One region of the Pantoea sp. X-Soil-ISGK-259 genome, then DNA from elsewhere that is predicted to be linked to it. Evidence: predicted binding sites of a transcription regulator. Region 1 holds the regulator's gene; each other region holds the start of a gene.
What was found. The regulator Fur, encoded in region 1, represses iron uptake genes when iron is present. The targets are predictions, from matches to a motif close to ATAATAATGAGAACNACTATCAA.

Region 1 (3,123 bases):
TGCTGCGGCAATGGCCAATAATTTATAATCTGCGCGGTGAGTGTCTGGCGCCCGCCCCCATTCAGTTTTACTAAGCCATGGCAAAAGAACAGACTGACCGCACGACGCTCGATCTCTTTGCTGATGAGCGCCGCCCCGGTCGACCCAAAACCAGTCCGCTTTCGCGTGATGAACAGCTGCGCATCAACAAGCGCAACCAGCTTAAACGTGACAAAGGACGCGGACTTCGTCGTGTCGAACTGAAAATGAACAGTGAAGCCGTCGATGCACTTAATACGCTGGCAGAACAGCGTAATCTCAGCCGCAGCGAACTGATTGAACAGATGCTGCTGGCGCAGCTCAAACTGGATTGATGCGGGCAAATCGCACGCAGGAGCAAATGTCGGGGCTTTAACCGTTCACCGGTTTTCTCTCGTCTGCTATTATTCGCTGAAATGTGCTGCGGCACACATCTCATCATCAGGATTTAAGAGGTTATTTTACTCATGGCACTCGTAGGCATCTTCTTTGGCAGCGATACCGGTAATACCGAAAACATTGCAAAAATGATCCAGAAACAGCTGGGTTCAGACGTTGCAGAAGTGCATGACATCGCGAAAAGCACAAAAGAAGATCTGGAAGCATTTGATATCCTGCTGCTGGGTATTCCAACCTGGTACTACGGTGAAGCACAGTGCGACTGGGATGACTTCTTCCCGACGCTGGAAGAGATCGACTTTAATGGCAAGCTGGTGGCGTTGTTTGGCTGCGGCGATCAGGAAGATTACGCAGAGTACTTCTGTGATGCGATGGGCACTATCCGCGACATTATTGAGCCACACGGTGCCGTGATTGTCGGACACTGGCCAACTGAGGGCTACCATTTCGAAGCCTCAAAAGGTCTGGCGGATGATACCCACTTCCTGGGTCTGGCTATCGACGAAGATCGTCAGCCTGAACTGACTAACCAGCGTGTTGATCAGTGGGTTAAGCAGATTTTTGATGAACTGCAACTGAAAGAGATCATCGAAGCGTGATGGTGTCTGACTCAATGTGAGCGCCAGCTCACATTGAGGTAATGGAAATTCCTATAGAAATAATAGCCACATTTTTTTAACTTTCTCCGTTTAATCTGTAGAATACCCGCATCGATCTTCCGCTTATTTTCTCACGCGGCAAGACTAAGCGATGTACAAACAGACATCTGCCAGAATTCTCCCCGGCCCGGTGACGCCTCCCCAGCAGCCCATGATGATTCAGGCACGCCCTCTGGTTTTCATTTCATCGCTTCAGTTCTATAATGAGACGCAAATGAGAATGAGTGTAGATCGACATTCAAGGCGACAAGCCACAAAAGTGAATATTAGTAACAGGACAAAATCCGCATGACTGACAACAACACCGCATTAAAGAAGGCTGGCCTGAAAGTGACACTGCCCAGACTGAAAATTCTGGAAGTGCTTCAGGAACCTGAGTGCCATCACGTCAGTGCGGAAGATTTGTATAAACGCCTGATTGATATCGGCGAAGAGATTGGACTGGCTACCGTTTACCGTGTGCTTAACCAGTTCGATGACGCCGGTATTGTGACGCGCCACAATTTTGAAGGCGGCAAATCGGTCTTCGAACTGACGCAGCAGCATCATCACGATCACCTGATCTGCCTGGATTGCGGCAAGGTTATTGAGTTCAGCGACGAGTCTATCGAAACGCGTCAGCGTGAAATCGCAACCCGCCACGGCATCAAGCTCACTAACCACAGCCTCTATCTTTACGGACACTGCACACTGGGCGATTGCCGGGAAAATGAAACCCTGCACGACCAGTAACGCGAGCTGAAATAAAAAAACCGGTGAATTCACCGGTTTTTTTTCGTCTGATGTCTGCTGTCAGTCAGGCGACCAGCGTCTCCTGCAGATAACGCCAGCGCGGAATAGAGCTACTGCAATCGAGAATGGCCAGCGAGATGCGGCTATTGTTATTGCCATTCATCATCTGCATTTCGCGATACTGCACGGTGATCTCTTTATCATGATGAGAGAGGATCACATGTTCGCAGGTGGCAATGCGCATCCCTTCCCGCTGCCCCTGCAACTGCCGGAAAAGATCCTCGACCTCGTTCAGATTGTACTCTTTGCCTTTAGGGGTCACCATGCGGAATTCAGGATGAAAATAGGACATCAGCAGCTCAAAACTGTCGTCTGATCCGGCGGGCTTATTAAAAATACGTTCAATGAGCTGATGTAAAACGACGACACTGTGTTTGGCTTCCTGGGCGAGAATGGTCATATTTTTTCCTTCTGTAACCCGCTGTGCAACCTCTGAGAGCGCATAGCCTACCTGAAAGCTGCTAATTCACATCCTGAAATTGATTAATTTTTTTAAACTCAGATTTCTCTCACAGTATGGCATTTAATGGATTGCAGTTAGTTCAGAACAAACGTCGGTAATGGTCGAAATAGGGACAATAAAAAAGGGCGATAAATCGCCCTTTTGTCATTTTATGAGGTCAGCCTCAACACGTTATTCGCCGGCTTTCGTCCAGGTATCACGAAGACCAACGGTACGGTTGAATACCAACTGCGAGGGCGTAGAGTAAACGCTGTCGGCGCAGAAATAACCTTCACGTTCAAACTGGAACGGTGTGGTCGGTTCTACATCGCGCAGGCTCGGTTCCACAAAGCCCTGTTTAATCGCCAGTGACTCAGGGTTGATTACCGCCAGGAAGTCCTCAGCCGCACCCGGGTTTGGCACGCTGAACAGGCGGTCATACAGACGGAACTCAGCAGGCTGCGCGTGATCGGCAGAGACCCAGTGAATCACGCCTTTGACCTTACGGCCATCAGCAGGATCTTTGCTCAGCGTATCAACATCGCTGGTGCAATAGATGCAGGTGATGTTGCCCGCTTCATCTTTAGCAATTCGCTCAGCACGAATCACGTAGGCGTTGCGCAGGCGAACTTCTTTGCCCAGCACCAGACGTTTATATTGCTTGTTCGCCTCTTCACGGAAATCTGCACGGTCGATCCAGATCTCGCGGCTGAACGGCACTTCACGCGTGCCCATCTCCGGCTTACCCGGATGATTGGGCATGGTGAGGGTTTCGCTGTGACCCGCTGGCAGGTTTTCGATCACCACTTTTAG
Region 2 (3,123 bases), 2.3 Mb from region 1:
TGACACGCAGATATGTGTTCCGGCACGAAAGCCGACCGGCGCGCCGATAAAAGTGAATATGATCATGCAGATAATGGCGACCGGTTCTGGCCAGGAGAGTGCGCCGTTCATCACGTAACGGGCGAAGATGCCAACAGGAATGACCGTCACCATGATCAACAGCGCCACGGCGGCCACCAGCATGCACAGCAGATAAAGCCCATCCATCAGACGCGTATAAGCAGACATAATTAATACCTGATTAAGCACGCCACACGGCAGTGTGGCGCGGGAAGGGTTATTTCACGTCGGCGATTCGGGTCATCAGATCCTGATATTTGCCGCCGAATTGATCGCGCACCGGCTGGGTAGCCTTAACGAAGTAGTCGCGGTCGGTCTGCTGGAAGGTCACGCCGCCGGCCTTCATTTTGGCGATCGACTGTTCGGTGTAGGTCGCCCAGAGCTGACGCTCTTCATCCTGTGCCTCTTTGCCGAGCTTTTTCAGCAGTGTCTGATCGTCGGGTTTCAGGCGATCCCAGGCGCGTTTCGAAAACAGAATCATCTCTGGCTGAATAAAGTGGCTGGTGAGGGTGTAGTACTTCGCGACCGGCATGTAGTTATGGGCCACAAAGGTAGGTGGGTTGTTCTCGGTGCCATCGACCACGCCGGTCTGCATCGCACTAAAGACTTCGCTGACGCCCATTGCCACCGGATTTGCGCCCATCGCTTTCAGTGTCGCTAGTGAAATGGCGCTGTTCTGCACCCGGATCTTCATACCTTTGAGATCGTCGGGTTTTGCCAGCGGCTTCTTGGTGATCATGTTGCGCTCACCGGCATCCGTCCAGCCCAGGAAGACCATGCGGGCGTTGGGATCCTTATCAAACTTGCTGGCAATCTCGCTGCCTATCTCACCATCCAGCACTTTATGCATGTGGTCGACGTCGCGAAAAATGTAGGGCAGGGTGAGCACGCTGGTTTCCGGGGCGATAGACGTGACCGGAGCCAGTGAGACGCGGATCATATCGATGGCGCCCAGTTGCACCTGTTGCAGCGTCTGGTCTTCATCACCCAGCACGCCACCGGCGTAGATCTTCATCTCCAGCCGTCCATCAGTGGCCTGTTTGAGTTTGTCGCCCATGTGTTGCAGGGCAACCACAGTGGGATAGCCGGCTGGCTGCACTTCAGCGACTTTAATCACCTGTGCCGTGGCGGTGGAACTTATCATGATTGCCGCCAGGGCACTGGCCAGGCATGTTTTTGTCAGTCTCATTATTTTGTCTCCCGCAGAGGTAGGACGGCCTGGAGTCTGGGCTAACCGCAGAGTGCCGTGTGGAGCCAGCATAGTGAAAATGCGTCTGAGTAAAATGCAGTAATGTTGATTGAATGAATGGCGTCACATTTTGAAACGTTGTTTTAATAAATTTTCATGCAGCTTCACATTTTCGAAACATCCCTGACGGAAAGTGTGCAAAGCTGGTCAAAGCGAGGTCTGTGACCAGGGTTGGGTTTGTAAATACTAATGAGAACTACTATCAATTCGCCGCCATTTTGCTATTATTCGCGCTTGTTTCGCATCCCTGAATCAGAAGTTGGAGAAGCAGCGTGGTAGCCAGTGATTTGATGCAAACGGACCTCTCCGTTTGGGGCATGTATCAACATGCCGATATCGTGGTAAAGGTCGTCATGATTGGCCTGTTGTTGGCATCGGTCGTGACATGGGCAATCTTTTTCGGCAAATATGCTGAACTCAGCGCCGCTAAGCGCCGCCTGAAGCGTGAGCAACTGGCGCTGGGCGAAGCCCGTAGTCTTAATGACGCCGCCCGCATTGCTCAGTCGTTTACCGGTCACAGCCACAGCGTCGTGCTGCTGAACGATGCGCAGAATGAACTCGAATTGTCGGCAGGTGTGGAAGATACCAACGGCATTAAAGATCGCACCAGTTTCCGCCTTGAGCGCCGCGTGGCTGCTTTCAGCCGCCATGCAGGCCGGGGCAATGGCTTCCTGGCAACCATCGGCTCTGTCGCCCCGTTTATTGGTCTGTTCGGCACTGTCTGGGGCATCATGAACAGCTTTATCGGTATTGCGAAAACCCAGACGACGAACCTTGCGGTGGTGGCACCGGGTATCGCAGAAGCGCTGCTGGCAACGGCGGTGGGTCTGGTCGCTGCGATTCCGGCGGTGGTAATTTACAACGTCTTTGCCCGCATGATCGCTAACTACAAAGCCTCGCTGGGTGATGTTGCCGCTCAGGTGATGCTGTTGCAGAGTCGTGACATCGACCTGGGCACTGTGGCCAAAGAGGTTCCACGTCCCGCGACCGCCCAGAAACTGCGCTTAGGGTAAGCTGTTATGGCCATGCGATTAAACGACGATCTGCAAACCGACGGTGAAATGCATGAGATTAACGTGACGCCGTTTATCGACGTCATGCTGGTTCTGCTGATCATCTTTATGGTAGCCGCGCCACTGGCGACGGTCGACGTGCGCGTCAATCTGCCAGCCTCAACCAGCGCGCCGCAGCCGCGCCCGGAGAAGCCAGTTTATTTGTCGATTAAAGCGGATAAGCAGCTCTACGTCGGTAACGATCAGGTTACGCCTGACTCGCTGGTGAACGTGCTGACCAGCCAGACGCAGGGCAACAAAGAGACGACGATTTTCTTCCAGGCGGACAAGTCGGTGGATTATGAAACCCTGATGAGCGTCATGGATAAACTGCGCACGGCGGGCTATCTGAAAATCGGGCTGATGGGCATGGAAACCGTGAAGAAATAGCGAATTATCGGGCATCCTTAGAAGGCGACTATTGAGGTCGCCTTTTTTTATGCTGGCTCTCTGACCACATAAAATCGGGTCAAGCAGTGCTCAAGCCGATCACTTATGCTGCCTGATTCGGATTGTTAATTGGTTGTTACTTATGTACATAGATTTGTAAATTGCAATGGTGACTCACGTCACATTAATCCCGCTTCAGTCAGGCTAAAACGGCTAAAAAACAATAGGAAGCCGTTATGAGTCACACCCCGTCTTTACAAAAGCCGCCGAAAAGTGCTGCCCGAACTATCTTCAACGTCACCAGTGGTAACTTCCTGGAGATGTACGACTTCATGGTGTTTGGCTACTACGCGACCGCCATTTCAAAAACCT
Region 3 (3,123 bases), 440 kb from region 1:
CGCGCCCGCACTCAGACCGTAATCAAACTGATAGTGACCCCAGAGTGCAGCCATGCTGTTAGGGGTGACATACGGCGTATGGCCGCTGTTGCCATCCACCGAATCTTTGAAGCGCAGATGGTTCAGCGTATAGCTCGCCACGGTGCTCAGACGCGGGGTTAACTGATTACGTGCTTCCAGCTCAATACCCTGTGAATGGACTTTGCCCGATGGCGTAAAGGTGCCGTCTTTAACATTACGGTTTGCCACATCCTTCTGCGTCAGGTCATAAACCGCCATGCTGTAAAGATCGCGGGTGCCCACCGGCTGATATTTCACCCCGGCTTCATACTGCTCTGAGGTGGTCGGCTTCAGCAGGTTATTGTTGGGATCGGTAAGCGCAGTCGGGGTAATCGCCTGGCTCCAGCTTACATAAGGCGAAATGCCGTTGTCGAAGGCATAGAGCAGCGCGGCGCGTCCGCTAATGTGATCATCCTGACGACGATCGCTGCCGCTGTTTTGTGCGACGATGCGATCGTAACGGCCGGAGAGATCGAGATGCCAGCGATCCAGCTTCATCTCATCCTGCAGATAGAGGCCGGTCTGGTAGTAACGGCGGGTGCTATCTGCCCAGGTCTGCTCAGGCATATCGCCCACCTGATCGCCGGTCACGGCATTCAGCTGGTTAGCCGGACCGCCAGCCTCACTAATCTCATTTTTGTAACGATGATACTCGGCACCCAGCGTGACGCGGTGCTCCAGTTCGCCGGTGTTGAACTCCGCCTGTAAGCGGTTATCCGTGGACCAGGCGGAGAGTGACGAGCGCTCGCCAGAGTAGTAGCGATTCAGCAGATCGGGATTATTTTCATCCCAGCCAATCTGATAAACCTGATCGAGATCGACATTCGAGTGGCTGTAACTGCCGGTTGATGAGAACGACCAGACGTCGTTAAAGCGATGGGCGAAATCGAAGCTGTAGATCTGCTCGTGGCGTTTGAACTGATCAAGATCGCTGTTGCCCTCATAGAAGCCGTTGCTCAACTTATAGCCGTTGTGTTCGGTAAGGCTGCCGTCACCCGGCACGGAACCGTGATAACCGCCTGACGGATCTTTTTGCAGGTAGGCTTTCAGAATCAGATGGGTATCTTCATCAGGTTGCCACATCAGCTGCGGCATCAGCGCATATTTCTCTTCACGGGTATGATCGTACTGGGTATCGCTATTGCGGGTTACGCCGGTCAGGCGAAACGCCCATTGATCGTTGATCGCATTGGTGTAGTCAAACATCGTGCCGGTGGTCGCGTTGCTGCCCGCCTGCACTTGAATGTGACCCTCTTCCGCGAACTGAGGACGTTTAGTCACCATGTTCACCAGTCCGCCCGGCACTGTCTGGCCATAGAGCGCGGAAGAGGGGCCTTTGATCACGTCGATGCGTTCCAGGAAAGCATTATCCACCTGCAATATGTTGAAACTGCCACCGTCGCTCATCACCCGCATACCGTCGAGGAAGGTGTTATCGACATCGCCGCCGTGGAAGCCACGCAGGGCAATGGTGTCATAACGGGTCGCCGCACCGCCGAAGTTGGTGAAGACACCGGAGCTGTAGCCCAGCGCCTGATTCAGGGTCAGTGCGCCCTGATCCTGCATCTGCTGGCGGGTGACTACGGATATTGATTGCGGCGTGGTGATCAATGGACGATCGCTCTTGGTTGCGCCCTGGCTGGTGGTCGCCAGATAGCCCTGGGTGGGCGTGGTCGAATCCTCCAGCGGTTGGGCAGTCACAACCATATCAGCAGCAAAACTCAGAGCAGGCGCAGTCAGCGCCAGGGTGCAGAGGTGAACATAACCTTTCAGCGACAATGACAGTTTCATCAAAATTCCTTTCTTGGCAAAGGGTCAGGCGGGTGAATAAAATTATTGATAGGCAATCTCATTATCATAATGAGAACTATTACCTTTTGTAAATTTGCTGCAATTTTGCCTGTAGATGAAAGAAGGTCAAGTAAAATTCGCTGAAAGGGAGTGCGGATACCTCCGGCGGGGCCAGAGGTATCCAGAGTGACTTAGTGTTGTGAGGCAGACGCCTGAGGAATATCGTGGGCGCTGTTACAGGTTTTATCTTTCGGGCAATACTTATCGAGCAGTTTCAGCGTAACGCCGTTTGTCCAGCCGAAACCATCCTGCAGCGGATATTCACCGCCACCGCCGCCGCCAAGATTTTTGCCGTCAACGACATATTTCTCTACCAGTTTATGCTCACGGTCATAGGTGTTCTGGACGTTTTGCAGGAAGCGTAAGCCGACCTCTTTTGCGAGTTTCGGCTGGTTATAGTGCTCAAGACCTTCCACGGCAACCCACTGCAGCGGAGCCCAGCCATTCGGTGCGTCCCACTGCTGACCGTTGTTTACGGTGGTTGTTACCAGACCACCCGGCTTCAGCAGCTGTTTTTCTACCGCGCTGGCGGTGCTTTCAGCCTGCCTGTCACTGGCTACCTGAAGATAGAGCGGGAACAGGGCAGCAGCCGTTAACTGCGGATGGACCTGTTTTTTCTGCCAGTCATAGTCGGCGTACCAGTTCTGTTTGCTGTCCCACAGATAGCGGTTGATTGCCGCCTGACGCTTCTCTGCGCGATCGGCAAACTGCTTTGCCAGATCGCTCTGCTTATTCATCTGGTAGCCTTTTGACAGCGTCTGCTCCAGGTGGAACATCAGGCTGTTAAGGTCAACGGGCGCCAGCTGTGTGGTGCGGATTGTCGACAGATTATGCGCATCGGTGAACCAGCGGGAACTGAAATCCCAGCCCGACGCGGCACCGGAACGCAGCTCGCGGTAGAGCTCGGCTTTATTGCGCTGCGGCGCTTTCTGCGCGGTGGCAATATCATCCATCCAGGATTCAGTTCGTGGCACGTCGCGCGCATCCCAGTAGCGATTGAGCAACGTACCATCCGCCAGTTTAATCACCCGCTTGCTGGCGGCACCGGCCGCGACTTTATCGCTGTCGGCCATCCAGTAGTCATACTCTTTCTGCAATTGCGGCAGGTAGCGGGTATAGGCTTTGCCGTCATCATGCGTGGCCAGCAACTCGACCATCATGCTGAAGAACGGTGGCTGTGAACGGCTCAGGTAGTAGCTGCGGTTGCCGTTG
Region 4 (3,123 bases), 2.2 Mb from region 1:
TTACCGATGACGCGACGGGCCACGGCTATTTATCGGATACGACTGGCGTAACGACAAACTGGTTGGGCAGCGGTCAGATGCAGAAAGCACAGCTCAGCCAGCTGATTGCCCGGCTGGATCAGCTCACACTTCCGGCGGAAGATTACTTTATCTGGCTGACTGGCGAAGGTGAGTTTGTGAAAGCGCTGGCTGACTACTTCACGGTGCAGCGCGGCCTCAGCAGTGATTTTGTGCGGGCGGTGGCCTACTGGCACCAGAAGTAAGCGGCTCTGCCAATTGAGTTTTGCCAGACGGCGGACTACCATCAATCCGACTTTTTCCCGCAGGGCAGGCCATGAAACAGCATCCGAATTCCACCTCATCTGACGATCAGAGTACGCGCGCAGGCGGCTGCGGCGGACGACGCAAACGACGCGAAAAGATGCTGGAAGCAAGTGAGATCCGCCTGCTGATGCTCCATTTCCTGGCGCAGAATGCGGCGCACGGCTATGAACTGATCAAGTCGGTTGAGGTGCTGTCGAAGGGAGAGTATTCGCCTAGTCCGGGGATCATTTACCCCAATCTGACGCTGCTTGAAGAGATGGAGGCGATTGAGGTGGTGGATGCGCAGACAGCGCGCAAAGCCTATCGTCTGACCGCAACGGGAGAGGCGCAACTGGCAGAGAACCTGGAAACGGTCTCCAGCCTGATCACGCGGCTCTCTACGCTGGCGATTCTGGTCAATAACCGCAGCATTCCTGCTGTAGAGCAGGCGATTTATGGGCTGAAGGTCGCGCTGAACCAGCGGCTGGCGCAGGAAGATATCTCAGAAACCGCGCTGCAGACGCTGATTAAGGCGCTGCACGACGCGGCTGAAAAAATCACTCACAGTTAATCAGCTGATTTCGGCTTTGTTTTTGTCGATGTGGCCCAGGGTACGATCCGGGAAACAGATGTCGCGTACGCGCTGTTTTAGCGTGGTCGCATCCGGGAAGCCACCATCACGCTTGCGTTCCCACAGCAGGTGCTCATCCAGCGTAATTTCAAAGATACCACCGGTACCTGGTTTCAGGGTTACTTCCGCCAGATCCTCAGCGAAAGTATGCAGAAGTTCCTGTGCCATCCACGCTGACCGCATCAGCCAGTTGCATTGCATACAGTAGTGAATAACAACCACAGGTTTTTGTGCCATAACTCTATTCCTTTACGTGTTGATAAATGCCAATGCATTCGGGTGAACAATTTGTGCGCTGTGGTTTATATCCAAATGTAAATAAGATTGATAATGATTATCAGTTGCATTAAATTTAAGTCGATAATTACTACACCAGCATGATGTTCTGACTTTTCACGGCTTTTATGCGGAGCCGTTTTACTGTTGCCAGCAAACAAGTGAGCGAATACTAACAATTAATCAGGTAATTCGCGCCTATGTCACCACGTTTTCGGAGATTGACGCAACCGCGTCTGACTCAACTGGCGTTGCTCGCCACCTTCATCAATACCACCTGCACTTATGCTGCGGGCAGTGAATCTGCCACGCTAGCCCTTTCTGACCGCTCTGACAGCAATACCGAACAGGTAATGACGGTGACGGCGCCGGAAATTAAGAAAACGGCAGGCAGTAAAACCTCGCTCTCTGCCAGCGATCTGCAACAGCGTGGTGCCACTGACTTTGGATCGATTATGCGCTATGAACCGCTGATCAGTGCCACCGGTACTAGTGGCGGTTCATCAGCCGGTAAGAGCGGTTTTGATCGGGCTGGTTATACCGGCTACAACATTCGAGGCCTCGAGAGCAACCGCGTCGGTCTGGATGTGGACGGCATTCCGTTGCCGCAGGCCACTGGCCGCAGCTATGTAGGACGCGCTGGTCTCGACAGCTTTGGCATTGGCCGCGATTACATCGATCCTTATATGTTTGGGCGTATTGAGATTGAGAAGGGCGCCACAGCAGTGGATCAGTCGAACACCTCAATTGGCGGCAACGTCTCGTTCCGTAACAAATCCCCGGACGACTATCTGTACTCCGGCAAGCCGACCTTTTTCGGCTATCAAAGTGACTACGACTCCGCCAGCCGCAGCTGGCACAACGGCATGACTGCAGCAGCAGGCGATGACACGCTGAGTGGCATTTTTGTTTACAGCCGTCGTGACGGACAGCAGACCCGTAACAACAGCGATACGCTCGATGCTTATCCGGCCAACTGGCACTCCGATGCCTTTATGACTTCCGGCATCTGGCAGCCCAATGATGCTCACAAGCTCAGCGCAACGGTCGATTACTATCACAAAACTCACCACAGCCATTACGACAGCTGGAGCACTTCCGGCAATACCGTCTGGGGAACGGCACAGCAGCAGAGTGATACCCGCCGCTGGGGCATCAGCCTGGCGGATGAGTACACCCCTTACAATGACCTGATCGACAGCCTGACGACCCGCGTTTACTGGCAGCAGACCCAGGCGCATGACAACACCCTAATGCCGTCGAGTGCCACCGCCAGGCAAACCGTCTATTCCGATTACAACAGCGACAGCTACGGTTTTGACACCCGAGCGCTTAAAAGCGTCGGGCGACATGAACTGAGTGCCGGGCTGAATGCGCGTCTGGTGGATACTGAGCGACCTTTCCGTCAGTCACCGCCAGCCAGTGCTTTTACTGCGATTATGCAGCCGCAGGCTAACAGCCGCAGCTACAGCGTGGGCGGTTATCTGCAGGATACTATCAGCTTCGATGCTGACGGACATCGGGCGGCTATCGTGCCGGGCGCGCGCGTGGCCTATCAGAACACCCGACCACGTGATGTGGCGACGCTGACCACGAACAGTAGCGTGCTTGACGCCAGCGAAGTTTCAGCGCTCTACGGATCGCCAAACAGCGACACCCAGATATTGCCGTCGATCGCCTTCCAGTTCGATCTGACACCGAAGCTGATGACTTATCTGCAATATACCCGTGGCGCGCAGTTCCCCAACGATACCCAGCTCTATGGCTCATGGAACCTTGGCTCCAGCTATGCCGGCACCGCACAGTATGCGCTGATTGGTAATGCAGACCTGAAAACCGAAACCAGCAACAACTACGAGTGGGGTGTAAAAGGAGAGGTGGCAAAAGGCGTCACGCTTAACGCTGCCGCTTTT

Region 2: a site for Fur is predicted at 1,493-1,515, ahead of exbB (tol-pal system-associated acyl-CoA thioesterase). Genes of this name have one in related genera too.
Region 3: a site for Fur is predicted at 1,897-1,919, ahead of AC6I77_RS07305 (TonB-dependent siderophore receptor). Genes of this name have one in related genera too.
Region 4: a site for Fur is predicted at 1,259-1,281, ahead of AC6I77_RS15950 (TonB-dependent receptor domain-containing protein). Genes of this name have one in related genera too.

Annotation. Positions count from the first base shown of each region.
Region 1 covers NZ_AP035986.1:1,128,093-1,131,215, reverse strand. The annotation lists gene ybfE (LexA regulated protein) at 78-353, shown strand; gene fldA (flavodoxin FldA) at 486-1,016, shown strand; gene fur (ferric iron uptake transcriptional regulator) at 1,365-1,808, shown strand; gene AC6I77_RS05185 (hypothetical protein) at 1,873-2,268, opposite strand; gene glnS (glutamine--tRNA ligase) at 2,503-3,123, opposite strand, start outside.
Region 2 covers NZ_AP035986.1:3,419,015-3,422,137, reverse strand. The annotation lists gene AC6I77_RS16235 (TRAP transporter small permease) at 1-228, opposite strand, end outside; gene AC6I77_RS16230 (TRAP transporter substrate-binding protein) at 278-1,249, opposite strand; gene exbB (tol-pal system-associated acyl-CoA thioesterase) at 1,600-2,322, shown strand; gene exbD (TonB system transport protein ExbD) at 2,329-2,751, shown strand; gene AC6I77_RS16215 (MFS transporter) at 2,988-3,123, shown strand, end outside.
Region 3 covers NZ_AP035986.1:1,567,559-1,570,681, forward strand. The annotation lists gene AC6I77_RS07305 (TonB-dependent siderophore receptor) at 1-1,851, opposite strand, end outside; gene treA (alpha,alpha-trehalase TreA) at 2,043-3,123, opposite strand, start outside.
Region 4 covers NZ_AP035986.1:3,358,616-3,361,738, reverse strand. The annotation lists gene AC6I77_RS15965 (siderophore-interacting protein) at 1-263, shown strand, start outside; gene AC6I77_RS15960 (PadR family transcriptional regulator) at 335-874, shown strand; gene AC6I77_RS15955 (Rdx family protein) at 875-1,171, opposite strand; gene AC6I77_RS15950 (TonB-dependent receptor domain-containing protein) at 1,411-3,123, shown strand, end outside.